DNA from 2 places in the Sphingopyxis sp. SCN 67-31 genome. Region 2 is predicted to be linked to the other one. Evidence: riboswitches for the same ligand, from Rfam matches in the RefSeq annotation. Region 2 holds a riboswitch; the other holds the start of a gene.
The links. Region 2 has a riboswitch for cobalamin ahead of metE (5-methyltetrahydropteroyltriglutamate--homocysteine S-methyltransferase). Riboswitches for the same ligand answer to the same signal wherever they lie in the genome.
Positions count from the first base shown of each region.

Region 1 (7,481 bases), on a different contig from region 2:
TCTGGTCGATCAGCTGAAAGATCGGGTGAAAGAGCGATTTCGCGTTGACGAAACCCCCGACCTCGAGCGTCGCGGTGCCGAGGTCGAAGCGGGTGCGGTTCTGCAAGCGCAGCGAATCGATGTCGCGTCGCTGATCGCCCGCGATGCTGCCCGCATTGGCGCCGCGCGGGGCGGTCAGCGCCTGCGCCTCGGTCAGCGCGCCCGGCAATTGCTGGCGGATGCGGTTGATGCTCGCATAGAAGCGCGTCGCGACCCCGTCGCCGAGCGTTAGCCCGACATTGCCGTGGAAGCGCAGGCTGCGGCGCCGCGCATGGTCGCGGTCGCCGTCCGACGTGTCGGCGCTGACCGCGCCCCAGGCGTCGACCGGCCCGCTGGCGACGCCCGCCGAAACCAGGCCGCGCAGCAGGCCGAAGCTGCCGGCGTCGCCGCGCAGATAGACGCCGTGGGCGGTGCGCCCGGTCGGAGTCACGCCGTTGATCGCGCCGCCCAGCGTTCCCGAACCGAAGCGCAGCGCATTGGCGCCGCGATAGACTTCGAGATGGTCGAAGAAGATCGGCTCCAGCTCCTGAAAATCACCATTGTCGTCGGCGAGGTTGATCGGCACCCCGTCCTGCAACAGCGTGACGCCGCGCATGTGGAAGCCGCGCGAGAGGCCCGAGCCGCGGATCGCGAGGCGCACCTCCTGCCCATAGCGCGGCTGGAGGTAGACGCCGGGCGAGAAGGCGAGCGTATCGCGCAGCGACACGATCGTCTTGTCGGCATAATCCTGATGCGTGACGACATCGGTGCCGCCGGGGGTCTGCGCCGCGCGCTGCTGCGCGGCGTCGGCGAGCGTCGGCGCGGTGACGATGATCGTCGCCTCCTCGGCGTGAGCGGCGGGGGAAAAGGGCACCGGGGAAAACGACAGGGCGAGGGCGAGCGCCGGCAGGGGCGCCGCGCGGGTAACGGAACGGGTCATGGAAAATCCTTCGCTGAAAATCAGGCAAGGCCGGCGCGCGCGGAAGCGCGGCCGGCGATCGGTCTGAATCAGGCGAAGGCGGGCGGGCCGGTGCTGGGAGGAAGCGGCGAGGCGATGCCCGGCGCGAAGCCGAGCGAGGGGATCGCCAGCGGCGTGGGGGCGGCCGGTGCCGGCGCCGCGGGCAGTGCCGGGGCATCGGGCACGATCGGCGCCACCGCGAGCGCGCCCCACGGGCAATGCTGCTGCCCCTCGCCATCGGGATGATCGCCCGCGGTCTGGACCGGGATGGTCATCGTCCCGCCGGGGTTCGACGGGTCCGAACAGACGCGGACGGTGATCGAACCCCCGGCATCGGGCCCGATCATCCAGCCCGGCGCGACCAGCACCCGCGCGAGCAGCGCGAGAAGCACCGGTAGCAGCAGCCAGCCCGGTCGGCGGAAGGCGGAAAGATCGGCCACGCCGCGCTCCTAGTCCCGGCGGACGGTTCGGGCAAGCGCGCAGGCCCCGCAAAAGCCGATTGCCAAAATATGCCGAGGCGCTATGGGCGGGCGCCGCAAGGGCAACCTTGCATTGATCGCGCCGGTGCCCCGATGGGGCTTAAAAGGGAACGCGGTAAGGGGGTCCGGCCGGGCCTTCGAAACCGGGGCTGTCCCTGCAACTGTAAGCGGCGAGCGCGATGCACCGACCCGGTCCCCGACCGGGTCTGCCACTGGGGCGACCTGGGAAGGCGTGCATCAAGCGACGACCCGCGAGCCAGGAGACCTGCCGGCGCGGGTCGCTCAATGCCTCGGTCCAGGGAAAGGCCAGGGCACGGAGAACTCCGTCGAGCGACGACCCAGCGGCCGGGGCCGCTTCGGGGCACGAAATGCGGGCGCCTTGCGCCAGCCCGCCGCCCGTGCGCCGGTCGATCGCGCACGCGGCTCGGCAGGTCCCCGCCTTCGCTCTCGGCGCATGGGGGACTCCCATGTTGAAATACGGCCTTTCCATCGTGGCGCTGGCGGCGACGTCGCCGGCGCTGGCCCAGACCGGCGATGCCGCCGCCGACCCGCGCCCCGGCGACGCGATCATCGTCACTGCCTCGCGTTCGGGCGAAGGGGTCCGGGCGGACCAGCTCGGCGCCTCGGTCACGGCGATCGACAGCGAAGCGCTCGAACAGCGCCAGACGCGCATCGTTTCCGACGTGCTGCGCGACGTGCCCGGCGTCGCGGTCAGCCGCACCGGCGGCCTCGGCGGCATGACCGATATCCGCATCCGCGGCAGCGAAGCCAATCACGTCCTCGTCCTGGTCGACGGCATCGAGGTCGCCGACCCCTATCAGGGCCAGTTCGATTTCGGCGGTCTGCTCGCCGACCCCGCCGCGCGGATCGAGGTGCTGCGCGGCCAGCAATCGTCGCTCTATGGCTCCGACGCGATCGGCGGCGTGATCCATTACATCACCCTGTCGGGACGCGAGGCGCCGGGCCTGAGCGCCCGGATCGAGGGCGGGTCGTTCGGCACCGTCGCCGGCAGCGCCCGCGCCGCGGGCGCATCGGACAGCTTCGACTATGCGATCACCGGTACCTATTACGGCGCGAACGGCTATCCGACCGCGCGCGGCGGGGTGCGCGACGTCGGGATGCAGACGGTCGGCGCGAGCGCGAAGCTGGGCTGGACGCCGAGCGACGCCTTCCGGCTGAACGCCGTGCTGCGCTATGGCTTCAGCGACGCCGACAACGACGACAGCGAATATGATACGACGAGCCCGCGCTTCGGCTATATCGTCGACAGCCCCGGCGTCCATGTCGAGACCGAATCCTTCCATGCCCTGCTGGCGGCCGAACTGACCGCGCTCGACGGGCGCTGGGTGACCAGCCTGTCGGGGCAGCTTTCCGACACCGCGCGCCACGGCCGCTCCCCCTTCGGGTTGGACTATGGCAGCAAGGGACAGCGCTACAAGGGATCGCTGACCTCGAGCATCCGCTTCGGGACCGATGCGATCGCCCACCGGCTGACCGGTGCGGTCGATGTCGAGCGCGAGGCCTTCCGCACGCTGACGCCGGGCGCCTTTCAGGGAAAGCGCCACACCGACAATCTGGGGCTGGTCGCCCAATATGAGCTGACCGCGGGCGCGCTCTCGCTCGGCGCGTCGCTGCGCCACGACGACAACAACCGCTTCGACGATGCGACGACCTGGCGCGTCCAGGGCAGCTATCGCCTTCCGACCGGCACGCGCATCCGCGGCGCCTATGGCACCGGGGTCAAGAATCCGGGCTATTTCGAGCTGTTCGGCTATATCGACGGCCGCTACATCGGCAATCCCGACCTGAAACCCGAAAAGTCCGAGGGCTGGGAAGCGGGGATCGAGCAGAGCTTCGGCGCCGACGACTGGGCGACGGTCGGGGCGACCTGGTTCGATTCGACGCTGAAGGACGAGATCTTCACCGACTATCCGGCGCCCGACTTCACCGCGACTCCGGCGAACCGCGCGACGACGAGCAAGCAGCACGGCATCGAGGCCTTCGCCAGCGCGCGGCCGCTGCCGCAGCTTCGCTTCGACCTCGCCTACAGCTGGATCAAGGCGCGCGAGAACGGCGCGCCCGAAGTGCGGCGGCCGAAGCATATCGCCAGCTTCAACACCACCGTGTCGAGCAGCGACCAGCGCTTTGCGGGGACCCTGACGCTGCGCTACAACGGCCGCACGACCGACCTCGCCTATATCGACCCCAGCTATGTCCCGGTCGTGGTCGCGATGAAGGACTATGTGCTCGTCAACCTTGGCGCCGATTACCGGGTGACCGATGCCATCTCGGTCTTCGGGCGCGTCGAGAATCTGCTCGGGGTCGACTATGAGGAGGTTTTCAGCATCGCGACGCCGGGCCGGGCCGCCTATGGCGGCGTCCGCCTGCGCTTCTGAGGGAAGAGGAACCCGCTTGACCCCGCACGCCGCCCTGCCCGCGCTCGCGCTGCTGCTCGCCGGCGGCGGCGCACTGTGGGCGCAGCAGGGCGGCCGCGCGGCGCCGGCGACGCCACCGGCCGCGCCGCAGCGCGTCGTGTCGCTCAACCTGTGCGCCGACCAGCTGCTGCTCGCGCTCGCCGACCGCGACCGGATCGCCGGGCTGACGCGCAACGCGACCGACCCCGGCATGTCCGCGGCCGCCGCGGCGGCGCGCGGGCTGCCGCTGATCCGCAACGCCGCCGAACAGATACTGGTCGCGGCGCCCGACCTGATCGTCGGCATGCCCGCGAGCGGCAGCGCGGCGGTCGCGGCGCTGCCGCGCGGCAGCTTTCGGACGCTCGACCTGCCGACCGCCGACAGCTTCGACGTCATCCGCCGGACGATCCGCCTGACCGCGACCGCGCTCGGCGATCCGGCGCGCGGCGAAGCGCTGATCGCGCGGATGGAGCGCGACCTCGCCGGCGTGCCCCGCCCGGGGCGCGGCCGGGTCGCCGCCTATTACCAGCGGCGCGGCTACATGACCGGGACGGGGACGCTGATCGACGAAATGATGGGGCGCGTCGGGCTGGTCAATCTTGCCGCAAAGCTGGGCAAGCCGCCGCTGTCGCAACTGAGCCTCGAGGAGATGGTGGCGGCGAACCCCGATTTCCTGATCGTCGAAAGCGCGAGCGACACCATCACCGATCAGGGCAGCGAGATGCTGCATCATCCCGCGCTTCGGGGCATTCCGCGGCTCAGCGTGCCGGAGGCGTGGACCGTTTGCGGCGGCCCCGCTTATGGGGCGGCCGTGCACCGCCTTGCCGGGCAGATCCAGCGCCACGACGGCGCGCGCCGATGACGATGCGCGACGCCCGATCGCCCCGGCGGCTGACGCTGGCGCTGCTCGCGCTTGCATGCGGCGTGGCGGCAGCTTCGCTGTGCTTCGGCACCGTCGACCTGCCGCTCGCCCGCCTGTTTGCCGCCGCATCCGGCCGCGGCGATCATGTCGCGACCGTCATCCTCTTCGACCTGCGCCTGCCGCGCCTGCTGGTCGGGCTCGCGGTCGGCGCCATGCTCGGGCTCGCGGGCGCGGCGCTGCAAGGCTATCTGCGCAATCCCCTCGCCGAGCCGTCGGTGCTCGGCACCTCGAACGCCGCGGCGCTTGGCGCGGTCGCCGCGCTCTATTTCGGGCTCGCCAATCTTCACCCTGCGGCGCTGCCGCTGCTGTCGATCGCCGGTGCGCTGCTGTCGCTCGCGCTGCTCTTCGCGCTCGCGGGCCGCTCCGAAAGCCCGCTGACGCTGATCCTCGCCGGCATCGCCGTCGGCACGCTCGCGGGGGCGGGCATCAGCCTCGCGCTCAACCTGTCGCCCAACCCCTTCGCGGCGATGGAGATCATGACCTGGCTGATGGGCAGCCTCGAAAATCGTTCGTTCGGCCATTTGTGGGCGGCGCTGCCGTGCATCGGCGCCGGGATGGCGCTGCTGCTGTGGAACGGGCGCGCGCTCGACGCGCTGACGCTGGGCGAGGACGGTGCGCAGGCGCTCGGCGTCGACCTTGCCCGCACGCGCCTGCGCCTGCTGCTCGGCACCGCGATCGGGGTCGGCGGCGCGGTCGCGGTGTCGGGCGCGATCGGCTTCGTCGGGCTGATCGTCCCGCATCTGATCCGCCCGCTGACCGACCGCAGCCCGTCGGCGATCCTGCTGCCCTCGGCGATCGGCGGCGCGGCGCTGCTGACGCTCGCCGACCTGGCGGTGCGGCTGATCGATACGACCAGCGAGCTCAAGCTGGGCGTCGTGACCGCCTTTCTGGGCGTGCCCGTCTTCCTGTTCCACCTGATGCGCGAGCGCCGGCTGTGGTGACGCTGACGCTCGATCATGTCGATGTCCGCCTCGGGCGGCGCCCCGTGGTGCGCGACGTCAGCGCGGCGCTGGCCGGGGGCACGCTCACCGGCATCGTCGGCCCCAATGGCGCGGGCAAGTCGACGCTGGCGTGCGCGCTGCTCGCGCTGGTGCCGAGCACCGGGCGCATCCGCATCGACGGCGCCGACGTCGCCGCGATGCCGCGCGCGACGCTGGCGCGATGCGCCGCCTATCTGCCGCAGGGCCAGACACTCCACTGGCCGCTGACCGTCGAGCGGCTCGTCGGGCTCGGCCGCCTGCCGCACCTCGGCCCGATGTCGCGCCCGGGCGCCGCCGACCTCGCCGCGATCGAGCGCGCGATGACGCGCGCCGGGGTGCTCGACCTGCGGGATCGCGACGCGACCCACGTGTCGGGCGGCGAGCGCGCGCGCATCCTTCTCGCCCGCGCGCTGGCGGTCGAAGCGCCGATGCTGGTCGCCGACGAACCGCTCGCCAGCCTCGACCCCGGCCACCAGATCGACGTCATGGACCTGCTGCGCGGCGAAGCGCACGGCGGCGGCCTCGTCATCGCGGTACTCCACGACCTGACCATGGCGGCGCGCTATTGCGACCGGCTGCTGCTGATCGACAAGGGCGCGATCGTTGCCGACGGTCCGCCCGCCGCGGTGCTGACGCGCGCGAATCTGCGCGCGGTCTATGGCATAGAGGCCGAGGTCGACCTTGGCGGCGCCTGGCCGACGATCACCGCGCTGGGGCGCAGCCGCGAATGAGCGGCGCGCTGATGCTGCAAGGCACGGGATCGGATGTCGGCAAGTCGGTGCTCGTCGCCGGGCTGTGCCGCGCCTGGACCAACCGCGGCCTGCGCGTCCGCCCCTTCAAGCCGCAGAACATGTCGAACAACGCCGCGGTGACGGCCGACGGCGGAGAAATCGGCCGCGCGCAGGCGCTTCAGGCGCTTGCCTGCCGCGTCGAACCGCACAGCGACATGAACCCGGTGCTGCTGAAGCCGCAGGCCGACCGCAGTTCGCAGCTGATCGTCCACGGCCGGGTGCGCGGCACGCTGGGCAGCAACAATTTCCGCGAAGCACGCGGCACGCTGCTGGCCGATGTGATGCAGAGCCACGACCGGCTGCGCGCCGAATGCGACCTCCTGCTCGTCGAGGGCGCGGGGTCGCCCGCCGAGATCAATCTGCGCGCCGGCGACATCGCCAACATGGGTTTCGCGCGGGCGGCGGGGGTGCCGGTGGTGCTGGTCGGCGACATCGACCGCGGCGGCGTGATCGCGTCGCTGGTCGGCACGCGCGCGGTGATCGACCCCGCCGACGCCGCGATGATCCGCGGCTTCCTGGTCAACAAGTTTCGCGGCGACCCGGCGCTGTTCGCGGACGGCTATCGCGCGGTCGAGGCGCGGACCGGGTGGCGCGGCTTCGGCATCATTCCCTGGCTGCCCGCCGCCGCCCGCCTGCCGAGCGAAGATGCGGTGATCCTCGACCGGCGCTCCATGCCCGACAGCGGCCGCCGGATCGTCGCCTGCCCGATCCTGCCGCGCATCGCCAATTTCGACGACCTCGACCCGTTTCGGCTCGAACCCGGCATCGAGCTCGTCATGGTGCCGCCCGGGCGCCCGATCCCCGCCGAGGCCGCGATCGTCGTCCTGCCCGGATCGAAGGCGACGATCGCCGACCTCGCGGCGGTGCGCGCCGAAGGCTGGGACATCGACATCCGCGCGCATCATCGGCGCGGCGGTCT
Region 1 is NZ_MEFH01000063.1:20,363-27,843, reverse strand. It holds gene ABS88_RS12790 (TonB-dependent receptor family protein) at 1-958, opposite strand, end outside; gene ABS88_RS12785 (hypothetical protein) at 1,027-1,416, opposite strand; cobalamin riboswitch at 1,522-1,742, shown strand; gene ABS88_RS12780 (TonB-dependent receptor plug domain-containing protein) at 1,923-3,851, shown strand; gene ABS88_RS12775 (ABC transporter substrate-binding protein) at 3,868-4,731, shown strand; gene ABS88_RS12770 (FecCD family ABC transporter permease) at 4,734-5,732, shown strand; gene ABS88_RS12765 (ABC transporter ATP-binding protein) at 5,726-6,502, shown strand; gene ABS88_RS12760 (cobyric acid synthase) at 6,499-7,481, shown strand, end outside.
Region 1: it holds a riboswitch for cobalamin, as region 2 does, so the genes downstream of both, ABS88_RS12780 (TonB-dependent receptor plug domain-containing protein) here and metE (5-methyltetrahydropteroyltriglutamate--homocysteine S-methyltransferase) in region 2, are expected to answer to the same signal.

Region 2 (7,481 bases):
TTCGGCCTGGGTTCATCTGCGGCCGTCCATCGTCGCAGGCCACGACATCGGGAACGCGATCCGGAATGACAGGAAAAGCCGCTCTTCTGACTTGTCTCGCGGCCCTCGCCTCCGCGGTTCCGGCGCTTGCGCAGGAGGAGGAAAGCCTCGCGCAGTCGGCGCAGCCGCCGCAAAAGACCTCGATCCTCTATACCTATGGCGACGAACCCTGTCCCGAGGCGCAGGGCGACGAGATCGTCGTCTGCGCGCAGCAGCCCGAATCCGATCGCTACCGCGTCCCCAAGGAATTGCGCGAGGAGATCAAGGACGACGCCCCGGTCGGCGGCGGCAGCTGGGCATCGCAGGTCGAGGGTTATGAGACGATCGCCCGCGCCACCCGGCCGAACAGCTGTTCGCCGGTCGGCAGCTACGGCTTCACGGGCTGCGCCGCCGCCGCGCTGCGCGAATGGTTCGAGGCGCGGCGCGCGACGCACCCATAGACCCCACAGTCCGGAAACCGTGCGTTTCGCCGCGACGACATTGACGCCGCGCCGCCCTCTCGCCTAGCCTCGCCGCTCTCGGAACAGGAGCCCCCCCATGCGCCATACCCTTCCCTTCGCCGCTCTCGCGCTCGCCGTCGTCGCGGTCCCGGTCGTCCTTGCGCAGGGCGGCCCCGCCGTGCCCGGCGCGCCCGACAGGAGCCGCGTCGCCGCCGGAACCTATGCCGCCGACCCCGGTCACACGATCGTCGTGTGGGAGGTCGATCATTTCGGCTTCAGCAAATATCAGGGGATTTTCGGCGACGTGACCGGCACGCTCGTCCTCGATCCCGCCAACCCGGCGGCCGCGAAGGTCGACGTGACGATCCCGGTGTCGAAGGTGACGACGGCAAGCGCCGGGCTGACCGGCCATCTGCTTCGTGCCGGCAAGGACGGCGCCAAGCCCGATTTCTTCGGCCCCGATCCCGCCGACGCGCGTTTCGTGTCGACCCGCGTCGTCCTCGACGACGATGGCGACGAGGCGAAGGTGACGGGCAACCTCACGCTCAACGGCGTGACCCGGCCGGTGACGCTCGATGTCGATTTCCACGGCGCGGGCACCAATCCCGGCAGCAAGAAGGAAACCGTCGGCTTCGAGGCGGAGGGCGAGATTCGCCGCAGCGACTTTGGCATCCTCTATGGCATCCCGCTGGTCAGCGACCGTGTCGAGCTGAAGATTCACGCGGCGTTCGAGAAGCAGTAGGCGCCTTCCCACCGCACTTTTTGCGGCCGCCCTCTTGCCAAGCCCGCGCTTTTTGGTCATGAGCGCGGGCGATGCACATGCGCGGCCTCCTTCTTCTGCGACTTACACGCCCTTGGGCGTGACTTTCGGCCTGCGCCTTTCGCGGCGGGCCACGCGCTCAAGGGCCTGACGACACAGCATCCGAATCCACACAAGCAGAAGAAGCCAACCCATGCCCATGCTCCGCGACCCCTCGGCCAAGTACCGACCCTTTCCGCAGGTCCCACTGGAAAACCGCCAGTGGCCCGCCCGCACGATCACCAAGGCCCCGATCTGGCTCTCGACCGATCTGCGCGACGGCAACCAGGCGCTGATCGACCCGATGGACGCCGAAAAGAAGACGCGCTTCTTCGACCTGCTCGTCAAATGCGGGCTCAAGGAGATCGAGGTCGGCTTCCCCGCTTCGGGCGCGACCGATTTCGATTATATCCAGAACCTCGTCCGCTCGGGCCGCATCCCCGACGACGTCACGCCACAGGTGCTGACGCAGGCGCGCGCCGACCTGATCCGCACCAGCTTCGACAGCCTGGCGGGCGCGAAGACCGCGATCGTCCACCTTTACAACGCGGTCAGCCCCGCGTGGCGCCGCATCGTCTTCGGCATGGAGATGCCCGAGATCAAACAGATCGCCATCGACGGCGCGAAGCAGCTGCGCGACAATGCCGCGCGCCTGCCCGGCACCGACTGGCGCTTCGAATACAGCCCCGAGACCTTCTCGACCGCGGAGATCGATTTCAGCATCGAATGCTGCGCCGCGGTGATGGACGTGCTCCAGCCGACGGCGGACAAGCCGATCATCCTCAACCTGCCCGCGACGGTCGAGGCGGCGACGCCGAACATCTACGCCGACCAGATCGAATATTTCTGCAAGCATCTGCCGAACCGCGACCGCGCGCTGATCAGCCTGCACACGCACAACGACCGCGGCACCGGGGTCGCGGCGGCCGAACTCGGCCTGCTCGCGGGCGCCGACCGCGTCGAGGGCTGCCTGTTCGGAAACGGCGAGCGCACCGGCAACACCTGCCTCGTCACCATCGCGCTCAACATGTACACGCAGGGCGTCGACCCCGAACTGGACTTCTCCGACATCGATCAGGTCATCCAGACGGTCGAATATTGCAACCAGTTGCCTGTCCACCCGCGCCACCCCTATGGCGGCGAGCTGGTCTACACCGCCTTTTCGGGCAGCCACCAGGACGCGATCAAGAAGGGGTTCGCGGCGCGCGAGCGGCAGAACGACGACAAGTGGGAAGTCCCTTACCTGCCGATCGACCCCGCCGACCTGGGGCGCAGCTACGAAGCGGTGATCCGCGTCAACAGCCAGTCGGGCAAGGGCGGCGTCGCCTGGGTGCTCGAACAGGACAAGGGGCTGAAGCTGCCGAAGAAGATGCAGACGAGCTTCAGCCACATCGTCCAGGCGGTGGCGGACCAGACGAGCCGCGAGCTGACCGCCGACGACATCTGGACCGCCTTCGAGGGGCATTATCTGGCGGCGGACGGCAAGCGCTTCCAGCTCGTGAGCTGGGCGGAAAGCCAGAGCGGCGCCGACCGCATCTTCGCCGGCAAGCTGACCATCGACGGCGCCGAGCGCAGCATCAGCGGCCGCGGCAACGGCCTGATGTCGAGCGTCGTCGCCGCGCTGGCCGAATCGGGCGGCCCGGCGATGGACATCGTCGATTATTCGGAACATGCGATCGGCCAGGGCAGCAACGTGCAGGCCGCCGCTTATGTCGAATGCCGCACCCCCGACGGCCGCAGCCTGTTCGGCTGCGGTCTCGACACCGATGTCGCGACCGCCAGCGTGCGCGCGATCCTGTCGGCGGCGAACGCGATCTGATCCGGTCGCGGAGGCCGGGGCGGCGCGGGCCGCCCCGGCCTCCGCGCACCCCTTCCCTCTCCCGTCCGCCGCATCCCGGTCACGACTGGCCCGATCGGCGTTTCGCGGTGCGCGCATTTGGTCCTAAGCCGATGCGCGCAGCCGGGGGGCGGCGAAGGAGAAGGACCCGTGAACGCATCCCAGGCCCCGTCCGCCAGCGGCCCGAGCGCGTCCGTCGCGCCCGCCGGGCCGCTCCCCGCCGACGGGGGAAGCAGCGACCTGTTCTGGAGCCTGCAATATTGCCGCGCGAGCGCGCTGTCGCTGACCCGTCTCGAACTGGCGCTCGCCAGCAGCGACCGGCAGCGGATCGTCGAGGCGATCGACCGCCTCCACGCGCTCGACCGCGAAATCGAGCGCAGGGTCGCAAGCCTGCCGCCGCCGCCCGATCCCGACCCCGAGCGCGAGGCGATCGACCGGCACCTCGACCGCGAGAAGATGGCGGTGGCGTTCGAGAAGCTGGCGCTCGCCAGCGGGATCAGCGGCCCCGCCCTCGCATCGCCGCCCGCCTTCGCGGCGCGCACGCGGCCCGAACCCGAGCTTTCTCATGCGGTCGAAGGGCCGCCCTTCGATCGCCGGCGGACCCATATTCTCGCCTCGCACGGCCCGAAGATCGCGCTCCTGCTGGCGATCGCGGCCGCCACCGCCGCGCTGCTGGCGACTGCCTTTTAGGATAGGGCAATCACCACGCCGCGAAACACATATAAAGATTTCTTTATATAGTGCTTGACAGGATCGTCGCGGCGCCTATTCTGCATGCTGTCGAGGTTCTTCGCGCCGGGCATCCGGGGCGGAGCGAAGATGGGAAGCCGGTGCAAAACCGGCGCTGCCCCCGCAACTGTAAGCGGCGAGCGGCGGTCGATCATGCCACTGGTTCGGCAAGGAACCGGGAAGGCCAGACCGCTGCGGCGACCCGCGAGCCAGGAGACCTGCCTCGTCAGATACGTCCTCCGGCGGGGTGCCCGGTCAGGCCGCATGCATGGCTGCGTCCGACCCTTGCCCTGCGGACGCGGGATATCGTGCGTTCGCGTCTGTCCGTCGCCCTTGCCCCCTGCAAGGTGCTCGAAATGACTGTCAGCGTCGCCACTTTAGGCTTTCCCCGCATCGGCCTTCGCCGCGAACTCAAGGTCGCGCTCGAATCCTACTGGTCGGACAAATCGACCCTCGCCGACCTGCACGCCGCAGCCGCTGGCCTGCGCGTCGCCCATTGGGCGCGGCAGAAGGCGCTGGGGGCCGACATCCTGCCGTCGAACGATTTTTCGCTCTACGACCATGTGCTCGACACCTCGGCGCTGATCGGCGCCGTCCCCGCGCGCTACGACTGGGACGGCGAGACGGTCGATACCGATCTCTATTTCGCGATGGCGCGCGGCGCGCAGGGCGATCCGATGCACGCCGGGTGCGGCCACGCCGCCGATACGACCGCGCAGGAGATGACCAAATGGTTCGACACCAACTATCATTTCCTCGTCCCCGAACTCACCGCCGGCCAGACCTTCCGCATCGCTTCGACGAAGATCTTCGACGAATATGACGAAGCGAAGGCGCTGGGGTATCAGACGCGCCCGGTGCTGCTCGGCCCGGTCAGCTACCTGATGCTCGCCAAGGGCAAGGCGGTCGAACCGCTCGCCCTGCTTCCCGCGCTGCTCGACACCTATGCCGAGATTCTCGCGCGGCTGACGAAACAGGGCGCCGAGTGGGTGCAGATCGACGAGCCCTGCCTCGTCCTCGATCTCGACGATGCGCAGCGCGCCGCGTTCGAGCGCGCCTATGCGCGGCTCGCGACGGCGGGGCCACGCCTGATGCTCACCCCCTATTTCGGCGGTCTCGGCGACAATCTCGATCTCGCTGCCGAACTGCCCGTCCACGGCCTCCACCTCGACCTCGTCCGCGCGCCCGAACAGCTCGGCCCGGCACTCGACAAGGTGCGGTCGCACGTCCTGCTGTCGCTCGGCATCGTCGACGGCCGCAACATCTGGCGCGCCAACCTTTCCGACCTTTACTGGCGGCTCAAGGAACTGGCGGCGACGCGCGACCTGATCCTCGCGCCATCCTGTTCGCTGCTCCACGTCCCGGTCGATCTGGCGCTCGAAACCGCGCTCGATCCCGAAATCGCGCAATGGCTGGCCTTCGCGACGCAAAAGATCGAGGAACTCGCCGCGCTCGCCAGGGCGTTGAACGAAGGCGAGGATGCCGCCTTCGCCGCCTTTTCGGCGTCGCGGATGGCCGCGGTCGCCCGGGCGACCTCGCCCCGCATCCACGATCCCGCCGTCGCCGCGCGCCTGGCCGCGCTCGATGCGGACGCCGCGCGCCGGGCCGCGCCCTTCGCCGCCCGCCGCGAGGCGCAGCGCCGGCGCCTTCCGCTTCCCCGCTATCCGACCACGACGATCGGCTCCTTTCCCCAGACGGCGGAGGTCCGCAAGGCGCGCGCCGCGCATATTCGGGGCGAAATCGACGATGCGGCCTATGACCGCTATCTGAAGGTCGAAACCCGCGCCGCGATCAAGTGGCAGGAGGAGATCGGCCTCGACGTCCTCGTCCACGGCGAGTTCGAGCGCAACGACATGGTGCAATATTTCGGCGAACAGCTTGCCGGTTTCGCCTTCACCCGCAGCGGCTGGGTGCAGAGCTATGGCTCGCGCTGCGTGCGGCCGCCGATCCTCTATGGCGACGTGTCGCGCCCGCGGCCGATGACGGTCGACTGGTGGCGCTATGCCCAGGATCAGACCGACCGGCCGGTGAAGGGCATGCTCACCGGCCCGGTGACGATCCTCAACTGGTCGTTCGTCCGCGACGACCAGCCACGCGAAGCGAGCTGCCGCCAGATCGCGCTGGCGATCCGCGACGAGGTGCTGGACCTGGAGGCCGCGGGCGCCGCGATCGTCCAGATCGACGAGGCGGCGCTGCGCGAAGGGCTGCCGCTGCGCCGCGGCGAATGGCCGCATTATCTGGGCTGGGCGGTCGAATGCTTTCGCATCGCGGCCTCCGGCGTGCGCGACGACACGCAGATCCACACCCACATGTGCTATTCGGAATTCAACGACATCCTTCCCGCGATCGGCGCGATGGACGCCGACGTCATCTCGATCGAAACCGCGCGGTCGCAGATGGAACTGCTCGGGGCCTTCGCAAGCTATGCCTATCCGAACGAGATCGGTCCCGGCGTCTATGACATTCATTCGCCGCGCATTCCGGCCGAGCGCGAGATGACCGACCTGCTGACCCTCGCCGGACGGCACCTGCCGCCCGATCGACTCTGGGTGAATCCCGATTGCGGGCTCAAGACGCGCAAGTGGGACGAGGTGCGACCGGCCCTCGTCTCGATGGTCGCCGCGGCGCAGCGGATGCGGATTCGGGAGGCCTATGATGCATGACGAAACCATGCCCGCGGACCAGCCCACGATCCGCGTCACCGCGATGCCCGCCAACGCCAATGTTTATGGCGATATCTTCGGCGGCTGGCTGATGGCACAGATGGACCTGGCCGCGTCTTCGGTCGCGTCGCTCCACGCGCGCGGCCGGGCGGTCACGGTCTCGGTGGAGGGCATGGCCTTCCACCGCCCCGTGTTCGTCGGCGACGAGGTGTCGGTTTTCGGCCGGCTGGTGAAGATCGGCCGGACCTCCATGCATGTCGAGGTCGAGGCCTGGGCGCGCGATCGCCATGCCGAGGACGGACACAAGGTGACGCAAGCGGTCTTCATCTTCGTCGCCGTCGGCCCCGACCGGCGCCCGCGCGCGCTCGGCCGCACCGCCACCGCGCCCCCACCGTCCTGACCCGTTCGCGCTTGTGACAGGCAGCCGCGATCCCCCTTGCGCAGCCTTCCGTTTACGTTAAGGTCAGCCGAAACCTCTATTCGGAGAGCGACGCCCATGGCCCTTCCCGCGATTTTCGACCGCCTTCGCCTGCCCGTCATCGGTTCGCCGCTGTTCATCGTCTCGGGCCCCGACCTCGTCATCGCGCAGTGCAAGGCGGGGATCGTCGGCAGCTTCCCGGCGCTCAACGCGCGGCCGCAGACGCTGCTCGACGAATGGCTCCACCGCATCACCGAGGAACTGGCGGCGTGGGATCGCGACAATCCCGACCGTCCCTCGGCGCCGTTCGCGGTCAACCAGATCGTCCATCGCTCGAACGACCGGCTCGAAGCCGATATCGCGACCTGCGAGAAGTGGAAGGTGCCGATCACCATCACCTCGCTCGGCGCGCGCGAAGAGCTGAACCAGGCGGTCCATAACTGGGGCGGCATCACGCTTCACGACGTCATCGACGACCGCTTCGCGCGCAAGGCGGTCGAGAAGGGTGCCGACGGCCTGATCCCCGTCGCGGCTGGCGCGGGCGGCCATGCCGGCA
Region 2 is NZ_MEFH01000092.1:10,131-17,611, forward strand. It holds gene ABS88_RS18575 (hypothetical protein) at 66-479, shown strand; gene ABS88_RS18580 (YceI family protein) at 577-1,221, shown strand; gene leuA (2-isopropylmalate synthase) at 1,433-3,097, shown strand; gene ABS88_RS18590 (hypothetical protein) at 3,266-3,805, shown strand; cobalamin riboswitch at 3,882-4,084, shown strand; gene metE (5-methyltetrahydropteroyltriglutamate--homocysteine S-methyltransferase) at 4,201-6,507, shown strand; gene ABS88_RS18600 (acyl-CoA thioesterase) at 6,500-6,907, shown strand; gene ABS88_RS18605 (NAD(P)H-dependent flavin oxidoreductase) at 7,004-7,481, shown strand, end outside.